2 regions of the Burkholderia territorii genome follow, and region 1 is predicted to be linked to the other one. Evidence: riboswitches for the same ligand, from Rfam matches in the RefSeq annotation. Region 1 holds a riboswitch; the other holds the start of a gene.

What was found. Region 1 has a riboswitch for cobalamin ahead of cobG (precorrin-3B synthase). Riboswitches for the same ligand answer to the same signal wherever they lie in the genome.
Region 2: linked by a shared signal. The riboswitch ahead of WS51_RS05615 (TonB-dependent receptor domain-containing protein) and the one ahead of cobG (precorrin-3B synthase) in region 1 are both predicted to bind cobalamin.

What each region holds. Positions count from the first base shown of each region.
Region 1 is NZ_CP013366.1:1,799,268-1,806,650, reverse strand. Features, by position in the region: gene WS51_RS18900 (bifunctional cobalt-precorrin-7 (C(5))-methyltransferase/cobalt-precorrin-6B (C(15))-methyltransferase) at 1-1,200, opposite strand, end outside; cobalamin riboswitch at 1,405-1,595, shown strand; gene cobG (precorrin-3B synthase) at 1,626-3,068, shown strand; gene WS51_RS18890 (precorrin-8X methylmutase) at 3,061-3,687, shown strand; gene WS51_RS18885 (precorrin-2 C(20)-methyltransferase) at 3,684-4,418, shown strand; gene cobJ (precorrin-3B C(17)-methyltransferase) at 4,415-6,142, shown strand; gene WS51_RS18875 (chitinase) at 6,488-7,383, shown strand, end outside.
Region 2 is NZ_CP013365.1:1,263,297-1,270,679, reverse strand. Features, by position in the region: gene WS51_RS05625 (Lrp/AsnC family transcriptional regulator) at 13-474, opposite strand; gene WS51_RS05620 (LysE family translocator) at 589-1,227, shown strand; gene WS51_RS05615 (TonB-dependent receptor domain-containing protein) at 1,263-3,191, opposite strand; cobalamin riboswitch at 3,507-3,699, opposite strand; gene WS51_RS31935 (hypothetical protein) at 3,808-4,053, opposite strand; gene WS51_RS05610 (SDR family NAD(P)-dependent oxidoreductase) at 4,105-4,929, shown strand; gene WS51_RS05605 (hypothetical protein) at 4,978-5,223, opposite strand; gene WS51_RS05600 (threo-3-hydroxy-L-aspartate ammonia-lyase) at 5,355-6,329, opposite strand; gene WS51_RS05595 (helix-turn-helix transcriptional regulator) at 6,397-7,035, opposite strand; gene WS51_RS05590 (YbaK/prolyl-tRNA synthetase associated domain-containing protein) at 7,032-7,383, opposite strand, start outside.

The DNA of each region.
Region 1 (7,383 bases):
CGGCTTGTGCACGTCGTACAGCGTGACGGGCAGCGGCTGCCGCCACGTGTCGAAGCGGCCGAGCGGCTCGGCGTGCGCGAGCGACACGCGCGTGAGCGTGCCGCCGTGCAGGTCGCGCCACGCGGCGAGCGCGAGCTCGCCCTGCAACGTGACGGCGTTCGCGACGAGCCGTCCGCCAGGCTTCAGCGCCGACCAGCACGCGTCGAGCACGCCGGGCGCGGTTGCACCGCCACCTATGAAGATCGCGTCGGGCGTCGCGAGCCCGGCGAGCGCCTCGGGCGCGTGCCCCGCGACGAGTTGCAGCGCCGGCACGCCGAGCGCGTCGCGGTTGTGCTCGATGAAGCGCTGCCGCTCCGCATGCGATTCGATCGCGATCGCCTGGCATGACGGATGCGCGCGCATCCACTCGATGCCGATCGAGCCGCTGCCCGCGCCGACGTCCCACAGCAGTTCGCCGGGCGCGGGCGCGAGGCGTCCGAGCGTCAGCGCGCGCATGTCGCGTTTGGTGAGCTGGCCGTCGTGGCGGTATGCGTCGTCGGGCAGGCCGGGCGTGAGTGCGCGGCGTGGCGCGTCGGGGCCGGCCTGGCAATCGAGCGCAACGAGATTGAGCGCGGCGGTTTCGTCGATGTTCCAGTCCTGCGCGAGGCCGTCGATGCGCCGCTCCAGCGGGCCGCCGAGGTGTTCGAACACGCTGATGCGCGTCGGGCCGAAGCCGCGCGCGGCGAGTTCGGCGGCGACCGTGGCCGGCGTGCGGCCGTCGGCGCTCAGCACGAACAGGCGCCGGCCCGGCAGCAGATGACGCGCGAGCGTCGCGAGCGGCCGGCCGACGAGCGACACCGCACCGACGTCCTGCAACGCCCAGCCGAGCCGCGCGGCCGCGAGCGACAGCGACGACGGCGCGGGCAGCACGCGCCATTCGTCGGGCGATAGTTCACGCACGAGAGTCGCGCCGACGCCGAACAGCATCGGGTCGCCGCTTGCCAGCACGCAGACGGGCGAACCGCGCCGCGCGAGCAGGCCCGACACGTCGAACGGCGAAGGCCATGCTGCGCGTTCGGCCCGCAGCCGTGCGGGCAGCATGTCGAGGTGCCGCTTCGCGCCGACGACACGCGTCGCCTCGAGCAGCGCGCGCCGCGCGCTGCGTCCGAGCCCCGCGTAGCCGTCGTCGCCGATGCCCACTACCGTCAGCCACGCCGTCATGCACCCTTCCCCATCGTCCGGTTCCATCGAGTCGGCGCACGGCGGCCGTGAAAGCGCCGGTGCGGCCGTCCGCATTGCGAAAGTCGGCATGGTACCGTGTTCCTCCACGCGTTTCATCTGCGGGGCCGCCGATGCCCGGCCGCGTAGCGCTTCGGCCGCGGTGCCCGTTCGGCGGTCGCGAAGCGCCGGTGAAATCGGGTATGCTACGGCCGTTCGTTCGCCGGTGCCCTTCGGGGCCGAAGAGGGAACACAGGGCGCGCACCGCGCCGCTGTGGCTGCCCCCGCAACTGTAGACAGCGAGCCGATCTCCCCCTCGTGCCACTGGTTTCACCGGGAAGGCCGGGAGCCGGCGCCGACCTGTCAGCCAGGAGACCTGCCGGCATGAAAGTGCGTGCGTGCCAGTCGGCGTCGGGCGGGGTGTACCGATGCGTTGGCCGCGGCGCGACACTGTCCCCGGTATCCCGTTGAGCTCCGCCCCCGATTCCATTCCTGCGTCGTCGCCCGTCGTGCGCCCGTCGGCTTGCCCGGGGCTCGTGCGCATCGTCGCGGCCGCCGACGGCGGGCTGTGCCGGATCAAGCTGCCCGGCGGCCGGCTCGACGCACGGCAGGCGCGTGCAATTGCCGACGCGGCCCGCGCCTGCGGCTCGGGCGCGATCGACGCGACCAATCGCGCGAATCTGCAACTGCGCGGCATTCGCGACGGCGCGGCCGAGACGCTGGCCGACGCATTGCTCGCCGCGGGCCTGGGCCCGCACGCGAGCACGGGCGATGCCGCCGACGACCGGGCCGCGCTCGCCGCCAGCGACGATATCCGCAACCTGATGCTCAGCCCGCTCGCGGGGCGCGATCCCGACGCACTCGTCGACAGCCGCGCGCTCGCGCTGCCGTTGCTCGACATGCTCACGCACGAGCCGCGTCGCGGCGAGGTGTCGCCGAAGTTCTCGATCCAGCTCGATGGCGGCGAATCGGTCGCGGCGCTCGATCATCCGCACGACATCTGGCTTGCCGCGCGACGCCGCGAAGACGGCGCAATCCGCATCGCCGCGGGCCTCGCCGGCTGCCCGCCGGTCGCGCCCGGCGATCCGCCCGCCTGGTTCGACGTCGCGCCCGACCAGACCGTCGCGCTCGTTCGCGCGCTGCTGCTCGCGTTCCTCGATCTCGCACCGGCCGATGTCACGCGCATGCGTGCGTTGCTCGCAGCCGGCGCCGCACGCGCGCTGCGCGAGCGCGCGCAGCATTACGCGCCCTTCCCGCTCGAGGCCGATCCGGGCTTGTCCGGCTGGCGGCGCAAGCATGCGGACGCGGCGCTGCGTTTCGGCGTACGGCCGTCGCGCGATGCGGATCGCTGCAGCGTCGGCGCGCAGTTCGTGCTCGGCCGGCTCGACGCAATCCAGCTCGAACGGCTCGCGGCACTCGCCGAAGCACACGGCGACGGCACGCTGTCGATGACCCCGTGGCAAGGCGTGTTCGTGCACGGCGTGCGGCACGAGCGCACGCGCGCCGTGCTCGACGCGCTCGCGGCGCTCGGCCTCGTGTGCTCGACCTCCGACCCGCTGGCGGCGCTGGTCGCCTGCACCGGCAGCGCAGGCTGCGCGAAGTCGCGCGCCGATACGAAACACGATGCGCTCGCGCTGGCCGCACGTATCGGCCATCCGGTCGACGTGCACCTGACCGGCTGCGAGCGCCACTGCGCGCTGCCGCACCCCGCCGCGCACACGCTCGTCGCGGTCGCGCCGGCACGCTACGACCTTTACCGGCGCGACGCCGCCGCGGGCCTCGGCGCCCCGCTCGCGCGCCATCTGACGATTGACCAGGCCGCGGCCCGACTGGCGGGCGCGCGGCACAGCCAGGACACCACCGATGCTTGACTACATTCGCGACGGGCAGGAAATCTACCGCCAGTCGTTCGCGACGATCCGCGCCGAGGCCGACCTGTCGCACGTTCCGCCCGATCTCGAGAAGCTCGCGGTGCGCGTGATCCACGCGTGCGGGATGGTCGATGTTGCCTACGACCTGCGCTTCTCGGCCGGCGCGGGCGCGGCGGGCCGCGCGGCGCTCGCGGCCGGCGCGCCGATCCTCTGCGACGCGCGGATGGTCGCCGAAGGCATCACGCGCGCGCGGCTGCCGGCCGGCAATCGCGTGATCTGCACGCTCGGCGAACCGGAAGTGCCCGACCTCGCCCGGCATCTCGGCAACACGCGCTCGGCCGCGGCGCTCGAACTGTGGCGCCCGCATCTGGCCGGCAGCGTCGTCGTGATCGGCAACGCGCCGACCGCGCTGTTCCACCTGCTCGACATGATCGACGCAGGTGCGCCGCGCCCCGCGCTGATCCTCGGTTTTCCGGTCGGCTTCATCGGCGCGGCCGAATCCAAGGCGGCGCTCGACGCCGACAGTCGCGGCGTGCCGTACGTCGCGCTGCTCGGCCGGCGCGGCGGCAGCGCGATGGCCGCGGCCGCCGTCAACGCACTCGCGACGGAGGCGGAATGACGGCCCCGCGCGGACGCCTGTTCGGCGTCGGCGTCGGCCCCGGCGACCCCGAACTGATGACGATCAAGGCGCTGCGCGTACTGCAGGCGGCGCCGGTGGTCGCGTATTTCGTCGCGAAGGGCAAGAAGGGCAATGCGTACGGAATCGTCGAGGCGCACCTGCTCGATGCACAGACGCAACTGCCGCTCGTCTATCCGGTGACGACCGAGGCGCTGCCGCCGCCGCTCTGCTACGAGACCGTGATCGCCGATTTCTACGATACGGCCGCCGAAATCGTCGCGTCACATCTCGACGCCGGGCGCGACGTCGCGGTGATCTGCGAAGGCGATCCGTTCTTCTACGGGTCGTACATGTATCTGCACGATCGCCTCGCGCCGCGCTACGACACCGAGGTGATCCCGGGCGTGTGCGCGATGCTCGGCGGCACCGCCGTGCTCGGCCAGCCGCTCGTCTATCGCAACCAGAGCCTGTCGGTTCTGTCCGGCGTGCTGCCGGAGGACGAATTGCGCACGCGGCTCGCGCAGGCCGACGCGGCCGTCGTGATGAAGCTGGGCCGCAATTTCGACAAGGTGCGCCGCGTGCTCGACGAGCTCGGGCTCGCGAAGCGCGCGCTGTACGTCGAGCGCGCGACGATGGCGGCGCAGCGCATCGTGCCGCTCGACGAAGTCGATCCGATGGCGTCGCCGTACTTCTCATTGCTGGTCGTGCCGGGGGAAAAATGGCAAGGATGACGACTCCGCCCGCGATCGTGATTCTCGGCGCGGGCGCGCTCGATACCGCGCGGCGCATCCAGGCGCGCTATCCGGGCGCCTCGGTGCACGGGCTCGCGTCGCGCGTGGAGGCCGACGTGCCGTTCGACGAACTCGGCGCGCACCTGCGTGAACTGTACGCGCGCGGCCTGCCGATCGTCGCGCTGTGCGCGGCCGGCATCGTGATCCGTTGCGTCGCGCCGGCGCTGGCCGACAAGGGCATCGAGCCGCCCGTGCTCGCGGTCGCGGAAGACGGCTCGGCCGTCGTGCCGCTGCTCGGCGGGCTGACCGGCGTCAACCTGATCGCGCGCGAAATCGCCGAATGCCTCGGCGTCGCACCGGCGATCACGACGAGCGGCGAGCTGCGCTTCGGCGCGTGCGTGCTCAACCCGCCCGACGGCTATGCGCTCGCCGATCTCCAGCAAGGCAAGCGTTTCGTGTCCGACCTGCTCGCGGGCGCGGCCACGCGCATCGACGGCGCGGCGCCGTGGCTCGACGACGTCGCGTTGCCGCGCGACGATGCGGCCGCGCATGCGATCCGCGTGACGCCCGATGCATGGCGCGGCGCGCGCGACGAACTCGTGATCCACCCGCGTAGCGTGGTGGTCGGCATCGACGCGCACGGCGTGCGGGCCGATGCGTCGCCGTCGCTTGCCGAGCGTATCGACGCGCTGCTCGAGATGCACGGTCTCGCTCGACTGGCGCTTGCCGCACTCGTCGCATCGGTTACGTTGCAGGGCGATGCGCGCGTCGAAGCGGCGGCACGGACGCTGGGCGTGCCGCTGCGCTTCGCCGATGTCGGCGGCGATGTCGCCGGCGACCGGGATGTCGATGCCGCTGCCCTGCTGGGCGCTACGCTGCGCGTTGCGCACACGCTGCGCGCAGTATCCGACGGCCTCGCGTGCGCGGTGGCGGCGCAGCCCGTCGACCCGGCGTCGCTCGGCCGTGCACGCGGCCGCCTGACGGTGCTCGGCCTCGGCCCGGGCGATGCGGCGTGGCTCACGCCCGCCGCCCGCACCGCGCTCGCGCAAGCCACCGACATCCTCGGCTACACGACCTACGTGACGATGGCCGGCCCGTTCCGCGCGAACCAGCGCGTGCACGGCACGGACAATCGCGAGGAAATGCAGCGCGCGCGCCATGCGTTCGAACTCGCGGCCGAAGGCCGGCACGTCGCGGTCGTGTCGTCGGGGGATCCCGGGGTGTTCGCGATGGCCGCGGCCGTGCTCGAAGCGCTCGACGAAGCGCGCGACCCGCGATGGGCCGCGGTCGAACTGCGTATCGAACCCGGCGTATCGGCATCGCTCGCAACCGCCGCGCAGGCCGGCGCGCCGCTCGGTCACGATTTCTGCGCGATCTCGCTGTCGGACAACCTGAAGCCGTGGAACGTGATCGAGACACGCCTGCGGCACGCGGCGCAAGCCGATCTCGTGATGGCGTTCTACAACCCGATTTCGCGTGCCCGGCCGTGGCAGCTCGACCGTGCGCTCGACGCGGTGCGCGCGTATCGAGCGGCAGACACCATCGTCGTGCTCGGCCGCGATATCGGCCGGCCCGGCGCGACGCTCGCGACGACGACGCTCGGCGCGCTGCGCAGCGATCAGGTGGACATGCGCACGATGGTGATCGTCGGCTCGTCGACGACGCGGCGTTTCGCGATCGGCGACGGGCGTGAGTGGGTCTACACGCCGCGCTGGTATCGCTGAAGGCGCGTCTCCCGCTATTCGCGTGCCGCGCGGGCCGGCCCGGCGTGGCCCGTTCGCCGGAAGCGGTCCATCGACATGGTGGACCGCTTCAGTGCGCATCGCTTCATCGCCCTGACAGACCACACGCGTCACGCAAGCGGAAAAATCTGCCGCCTCGCGTTTCGATATGCGATCGAATCGGCAAGATCGTTACGTATCGGGAATCGAATAACGAAAAGAACACCTAAGTATTCACGATTCGGCGCGAATCCTCCAAGATGAGCACGCCGCCAGGCGGGCATACCCGATCGCCCGCGAGGCGGCGATACGCAGGCCAGCGTATCCCTCTTCCACTTGGAGAACACAATGAACAACAACGTGTTGCCGCGATTCAACCCGCGCGCGCTCGCCGCGGGCTGCCTGCTCGCCATGGCGAGCGTGTCCCACGGCGCCGGCGTGTATGCGCCGTTCGTCGACGTGACGCTCTACCCGACGCCGCTCGTCGACCGGATCGGCATCCAGCAAGGCATCCAGCAGTTCACGCTGGCGTTCGTGGTCGCGGGCAGCGGCTGCGCGCCATCCTGGGGCGGCGTGCAGCCGATCGGAAACGGCGCGAGCGGCGACCTGCTCGCATCGCTGTCGACGTCGATCGCGAGTTATCGCGCGAAAGGCGGCGAAGTCGCCGTCTCGTTCGGTGGCGCGAACGGCACGCCGCTGATGCAGGCATGCTCGAGCGTCCCCGCGCTGAAGACGGCCTACCAGACCGTGATCGATACCTACGGCCTCACGCATGTCGATTTCGACATCGAAGGCGCATCGCAGCAGGACAGCGCCGCGATTGCCCGCAACTTCCAGGCCGTCGCGCAACTGCAGTCCGACTACGCGGCGAAGGGCAAGCCGCTGCACGTCACGCTGACGCTGCCGACGATGCCGACCGGGCTCACGCAGGATGGCGTGAACGTCGTCAACGCGGCAATCTCGAACAAGGTCGCGTTCGACGCCGTGAACCTGATGACGATGGATTACGGCCCCGCGAACATCGACATGGGCGCGGCCGCGATCAGCGCCGCGCAGGCGCTCTATACGCAACTCGATACGGCGTTCAAGTCGGCGGGCCAGCCGAAAACGGGCACGCAACTGTGGCAGATGGTGGGCGTCACGCCGATGATCGGGATGAACGACGTACAGGGCGAAACCTTCACGCTCGCGAATGCGCAGAGCGTATTGAATGCGGCGGTCGGCAACGGTTACGGATTCTTCGG
Region 2 (7,383 bases), on a different replicon from region 1:
CGGGCCGTCCTGTCACCTCCGCGCGCCCTTGACCGCCGCTGCCGGCCGTGCGACGCCGCGCGCCGGTAGCGGCGTCGACATCACGATCGACGTGCGTGTTTCGCCGTACAGGTTGATGCGCTCGATCAGTTGCTCGAGGTGCGCCATGCTGACCGCGACGAACCGCATCACGTAGGAATCGGCGCCGGTCACGTGATGGCACTCGACCACTTCGGGAATCGTTTCCAGCAGCTTCAGGAATTTCGCCTTCGCCGGTTGCGGCACCGTGATGCCGATCAGCGCGCTCACCGGGTAGCCGGCGGCGGCCGGATTGACGCGCGCCGTGTAGCCGTCGATCACGTCTGCCGATTCGAGACGCTTCACGCGTTCGGTCACCGCCGGTATCGACAGGTGAACCTGGCGCGCCAGATCCGTGTAGCTGATGCGGCCGTTGGCCTGCAGCAGCGCGAGTATCTTCCAGTCGAGTTCGTCCATCGCGGCGGAGTTTTTAAGGTGAGGGGCCTATTTTTCCTTAAAAACCGTCTTCAGCGGCGACCGGACTTTCCCTACGATGCGGTTCATGTCATTGCACGTCGCGAGGAGCCGGCCATGCTGTTCATCAAGTCCGTCGTGATGGGATTGTCGATCGCGGTGCCGGTCGGCCCGATCGGCATGCTCTGCATCCAGCGCAGCCTGAGCCACGGCTTTCGCGCAGGATTCGCGACGGGCATCGGCGCCGCGTGCGCCGATGCGATCTACGGGCTGCTCGGCGCGCTGGGCGTCGCCGGCATCGTCACCGCATTTCCGATGCTGACCGTCGCACTGAAAATCGTCGGCGGCGCATTCCTCATCTGGCTGGCCTGGTCCATCGCGCGGCAGGCACCGGCCGCGCCGGCCGCAGTGCACGACGCGCCGCGCGCGAGCGTGCTGCGCGATTTCCTGACGACCTTCGGCCTCACGCTGTCGAACCCGATGACGATCCTGTCGTTCGTCGGGATCTTCGCGGCGCTCGGCCCGCTGTCGGGCGCGCACGAAGGCACGGCGGGGCCAACCGTGGCATCGATGGTGGTGGGCGTGTTCGCCGGATCCGCGACGTGGTGGCTGTGCCTGAGCAGCGCGACCGCCGCATTGCGCACAAAGATGCCTCTACCGCTCATGCACGGCCTGTCGCGCGGATCGGCGGTCGTGATCGCGGTGTTCGGCGCGATCCAGCTGATCGCGGGCATGCGCGGCGTCGCAGGGGCGTGACGCAAACCACGCCGTCGTCGCACCGCGCACCCCACTCAGAACGTATAGCTGACCTTGCCGAACGCGGTGCGGCCGAGCGTGTTGTAGCCGTACGCCGTCATGTACTGGCGGTCGAACAGGTTCGACAGCGTCGCCGACACCGTCAGGTGCGAATTGATCCTGTACGACGCGCGCAGGTTCACGGTCAGGTACGACGGCAGATACGTCGTGTTGGCCGGGTCGTCGAACGTCGTGCCGCCGTAGTTCAGCGACGCGCCCGTGCTCAGCGCATGCAGGTTGAACTCGTCCCACGTGTGGTCGACGTTGACGCTGACCGTCTGGCGAGGCCGGCGGTTGAGCCAGCTGTCGTTGGTTTCGTCCTGCGGATTCAGGAAACCGACCGCGATGCTCACCGGTGTATACCGGCCGATCGTGCCCTTGTACGACAGGTCGATGCCGCGGATATGCGAGCGGCCGATGTTCATCGGCGAGCGCGTCGCGGGGTTGTACGCGATCAGGTTGCTGATGCGCGTGTCGTAGATCGCGGCGCTGAACGTGCCGTACGCCGTGTTCGCGTCGAGCGCGGCTTCGACCGAATCGCTGCGTTCCGGGTTCAGGTCCGGATTGCCGTAGCCCGGGTAGTACAGGTCGTTGAACGACGGCAGGCGGAACGCGTTGCCGTACGACACGCGCGCCGTATAGACGGGCGTGATGGCCCATGACAGCGCGGCATTGCCGGTGTTCACGGCTTTTCCGGCGATGATCTCGTGCCGCCCGGCGACGAACAGCGTCACGCTGCCGAGTGTCGCCGACTGGTGCAGCGAGAACGCGGAGTCGTTGCGCGTGGGCACGCCGTCGGGCACGTCGACCGGCAGGAATGCCTGTTCGCGCGTGAAGTCGTACGCGAGCTTCGTTTCGCCCGACAGCGGCAGGCCGAACAACCGGAAGCCATGCTCCTGATGGGTCAGCGACGTCGACGTGCTGATGCGCTGCGAGTTGATCTGGTCGGTCGGGATGGTCGGATCGCCGGCATACAGGAACTGGCGATCGTTCGCATAACCGAACGACTGGTCGAATTGCGTGTCGGGCGTGATGTCGAGATGGAACGCGATGCCGGTCGTCAGCTGATGATCGAGCTCGCGATTCGCAAAGCCTGCGTTGTCGAAGGAAAGATCGGAACGGTGATACAGCGCGAACGTCGAGATCGACCAGTTGTCGCGCGCGTAGCCGAGCCGCGCATCGAGGTCCTGTGCGTGATACGGATTGCGTCCGGCCTCGTGCCCGTACGCGAACGGCCGCGTCGCATCGATGCCGGCCGTGTTGTAGTCGTGCAGGCCGAGCGTGTAGGTGAGGCCGCCGAGTGCGGCGAGCGGCCCGGTCGACGGCACGGTGCCCGACGTGCGCACCTGCGTGTCGAAGGTCTTGTTCGTGCCGCCGCCGAACGACGCGGTGGTCTGGTTCGGCTGGCCCGCGGCGCGGCGCGTGAACAGCTGCACGACGCCGCCCATCGCGTTCGCGCCGAACGATGCGGCGGCCGGCCCCGAGATCACTTCGACGCGTTCGAACGCGTCGGTCGGCAGGTCGGCCCACGGCGCGATGCCGGTCGTCGGCGAGCCGATCCGGATGCCGTCGATGAACACCGCGACCTGGTTGGCGGACGAACCGCGGATGCTGACCGACGCGGACGAGCCGGGGCCGCCGTTCTGCGAGACGGTCACGCCCGGCAGCGTCGCGAGCGCCTGCGTGATGCTTGGGTCGCTCGGCGACAGCCGGTCGAGATCGGCGCGCGTGAGCACCTGCGTGGTCGCATAACGCTGGTCGAACGATTCGGGCAGGTGCCGCGTGTCGGTCACGCTGATCGTCGGCAGGTCGGCGGCTTCGGCGGGCCGGGGCGATTGCGCGGGCGCCGTGTCGCCGGCGGCATGGGCGAGCGGGGCGAACAGCGCCGTGGCGGCGGACGTGGCGAGAAGGTGGCGAAGATTCATGAGGCAATGAGCGTGATCGTGTTGCAGGGACGGCAAGCGTAAGCGTGTGGCGGTGCGTACCGCCGCGGTTCGTGTCGGTCTATCGCGAGGCGAGACGGCGTGGGCGGTCGTCGGGCGGGCCGGAGCACACGGCAACGCACGCGCGTGCAGGCACGCCGCGCCGATGGCCGGCGCGACGGCACGACGCTTCCGGTAAGGAAGCGCAGATGAAAAGTCTGGACATCTGAAGGGTCCTGAGGTCGGGCCGTCCATGCAACGGGGCGACCGCGAAAGGCGGCGCCTGGCGCTCCGGGACACCCCGCCCGGCGCGGCTGCTTGGACCTCGGGTCGATGGCAGGTCTCCTGGCTCGCGGGTCGCTATTCGCACCGGCCTTCCCGGTTTCCCAGTGGCGTGGGGGAGTGCGAATTCGCCGCTCACAGTTGCGGGGGCAGCCGCAGATTCGAGGCGCTGCCTCTCCTGCGTTCCCTTTTGATCCCGTGTCCGGGAACCATCAGCGCGCAAGCGTAATGGCGAGCACTCCGCTGCGTCAATTGGCGAAGCACGCAGGGATGCGAAAAAACGTCAGTGCGCGGCGGATTCGTCCCGAATTCCGTCTCGCGAGACCTCGGCATCGCGTTACGTCAGACGAAACGGAAAGATGAGGAAGGCGGCCACGTTGGCGTGACCGCCGAACGCTTCGTCCGGGGGCGTACTGCGCGAGCTCCACTCGAATGTGCGGCGCGCGTGCTCGATCTCGTTCAAATGGGCGACGCGAAAGCCCGGCTCGTGCTGCATGTTGCGGATATCGCGGGCTGACGCGAAGCGGCCCGCGCACGACATTCTGTCGGCGCTCGCGGTGCGGCCGCCCCGGGCGGCCGGCACCCTTGAATCCCGCATTCGCGCATCCGCGCATCGACCAGACAGGACACTGACATGACGACCCAGATTCGCTTCGACGGCGGTACCGCCGTGATTACCGGCGCGGCCAGCGGCATCGGCAGCGGGCTTGCGCGCCACGCGGCCGCGCTCGGCATGCGCGTGGTGCTGGCCGATCTCGACCCGGCGAAGCTCGACGCGTTCGCCGCGACGCTCGACACCGACGTGCTGTGCGTGCCGACCGACGTCAGCCGCCCCGAGGCCGTCGACGCACTGGCCGACGCCGCGTGGCAACGCTTCGGCGGCGTCGACCTCCTGTTCAACAACGCGGGCGTGATGACCACCGGCTTCAGCTGGGAAATCACGCCGGAGCGGTTCGAGCGCAGTTTCGCGATCAACGTGCACGGTGTGATGAACGGGCTCCGCAGCTTCGTGCCGCGCATGCTCGAGCGCAACGTGCCGGCGCGCATCGTCAATACCGCGTCGGTCGGCGGATTCCTGCCGAGCCCGCTGATGTCGCCTTACTCGGCGACGAAATTCGCGGTGGTCGCGCTGACCGAATCTCTTTACGGCGAACTGAAGATGCTCGGCGCGCCGGTCGGCGTGTCGCTGCTTGCGCCGGGGCCGGTGCAGACGGGCATTTTCAACGACCCGTTCGGCGCCGCGCACGAGCGGCCGGAGGTGCGGGGCTTCGTCGAGACGATGCGCGCGATGTTGAACGCGCACGGCCTCACGCCCGACGCATTTGCAGCGCGGGCGTTCGACGGCATTCGCGACGGGCGTTACTGGCTGATTCCGCAGCCGCAGGCGATCGACGGCGCGCTGCAGCGGCGCACCGCAGACATCCTCGCCGCGCGCGACCCGTCGCTGCCGTCGTTGTAATGAGATGACGCGGGCCGGCCGCCCGACGCGGCCGGCTCACGTGCCGGGTTACATATGCATGCCGGCGTGCGTGCGGCCGTTCGGGTCGCCGCCGCGATCGGGCGGCGTATTGTTCTGATCGATCTTCGCGAGCACGAAGCCCGCATGCGGCAGGGCGGGCGAACGGGGGACGGCCTGCGCGACCGGGTCGCGCGGCGAAATGGTGGAAAAACCGGATGACGTCGCGCCCGGTTGCGCGAACGCCGTGACGGATGCGGCCGCGACGGCGGCGGCGACGATCGCGTGCGTGTTCATGGCGACTCCTTCTTCACGACAGACTGCGAAATCACGCATTCAGTCTAGGGCGCGAAACTTAACGCGACGTGAAGGAGCGGCGGCGCGCGGATGACAGGATGTTCATACGGCCATCCGCGCGCCGCAACGCATCACGCGGAGGCGGCGATCAGCGCGCAGAAGTTCTCGAGATCGACGTTGCCGCCGCTGATCACGATGCCGACACGCTTGCCTTTCAGTTCGTCCTTCATCCGGCGCGCGGCCGCGAGCGACAGGCAACCGGTCGGTTCGACGACAATCTTCATACGCGTCGCGAAAAAGCGCATGCAGTCGACGAGTTCCGCGTCGGTCGCGGTCAGGATGTCGTCGACGTCGCGGCGCAGGATCGGGAACGTCAGGTTGCCGAGATGCTGCGTCTGCGCGCCGTCGGCGATCGTGCGCGGCGTGTCGATATGGACGATCGAACCGGACCGGAACGATTGCTGCCCGTCGTTGCCGGCTTCCGGTTCGACGCCGTACAGCTTCGCGTGCGGCGACAGCGCGCGCGTCGCGAGTGCCGTGCCCGACAACAGGCCGCCGCCGCCGAGCGGCGTGAACACGGCGTCAAGCGGCCCGACTTCGTCGAACAGTTCCTTCGCCGCCGTGCCCTGGCCCGCGATCACGTCCGCGTGGTCGTACGGCGGCACCAGCGTGAGCCCGTGCTTCTCGGCGAGCGCGCGGCCGATCTGCTCGCGGTCCTCGGTATAGCGATCGTAGGTCACGACGTTGTCGCCGTAGCCGCGCGTCGCGGCCATCTTCGCGGCCGGCGCATCCTGCGGCATCACGATCGTCGCCGGGATGCCGAGGATGCGCGCCGACAGCGCGATCGCCTGCGCGTGGTTGCCCGACGAGAATGCGACGACGCCGTGACGGCGTTGCGTCGCGTCGAAGCGCGACAGCGCGTTGAACGCGCCGCGGAACTTGAACGCGCCCATGCGCTGCAGGTTCTCGCACTTGAAGAACACCTGCGCGCCGAGCGCTTCGTCGATCGTTCGCGACGTCATCACGGGCGTGCGGTGCGCGTGGCCGTCGAGTCGTGCCGCGGCGGCCGCGACGTCGTCGTAGGTGGGGAGGGTCGGTGTGTTCATGAGTCGCTCGTCGGAAGAGTCGGTCAAAAGGTTGGCGGGGCGCGCGACGGGCACGTGGCCTCACGCATCATTTCGCATCGTTGTATACAGTGGCGCGCGACACGCCGAGGTGCTGCGACACGATTTCCATCGCGCGGCGCACCTCGAGAAAGCCGTCGGCCTTCAGCATCTGCATCAGTTCGCGACGCTGTTCGGTCTTCAGTTCGCGCGGCGTGGTCGCAAGGCGTGTCGCGAACGCGTCGATGCGCTGCCGGATCGCATCCGCGCCGGCCGGGTCGAGCGTTTCGGCCACGGGCGCACCTTCGGTGCTGCAGAACTGGTTCAGCATGCCCTGGAAACCGCGAAACAGCGTGACATCGGCGTTCAGGCACAGCGCGGCCACATAGCGGCCGCTCGAATCCTTGATGCCGATCGACGTGCTTTTCGCGGTGCGGCCGTCGGCGAAGCGGTTCGCGTAGTTCGCGAGCACCTGCGGGAAGTCGTCGTCCTCGATGCGGGCGAGCCCGAGTTCGGTCGCCGGATCGCCGATCGCGCGGCCCGACAGGTTGTTGTGGATCGCGAGGATCGCGTGCTCCGGCGTGCGCAGGTCGTGCACGACGACTTCGGTGAATGGCGCGAACATCGCGCCGAGCCCTTCGGCGATGCGCAGCACCTGCTCGATCAGCGATGCCTGCTCCGACAGTGGCCTGGCGTGGGGCGTGGTCATGTGCTGGCCTCGGGCGCGGGTGAGTCGACCGTCTGCGGCCGCGTGATGTCGGCCAGCAGCGGGCGGGCGATTCGCACGTAGTCGGATGCGTCGAGCACGACCGAGCGATCGAGGCGGCCCGCGTTGAACGCGATTTCATCGTTGAGTTCGATCAGCGCGGGGTCGACGACGAGCGTCACGTTCGAGTCGAACACGAACGGCGGCACGGCGCCCATCACGCAGCGCGTGACGGTGGCGGCAAGTTCAGGTGGCGCGAGCGTTGCCTTGCGGCGGCCGAGCGCATCGGCGACCTTGCGGAAATCGATCTTCAGATGTCCGGGGATGACCGCAAGTGCGGTGGCGTCGCCG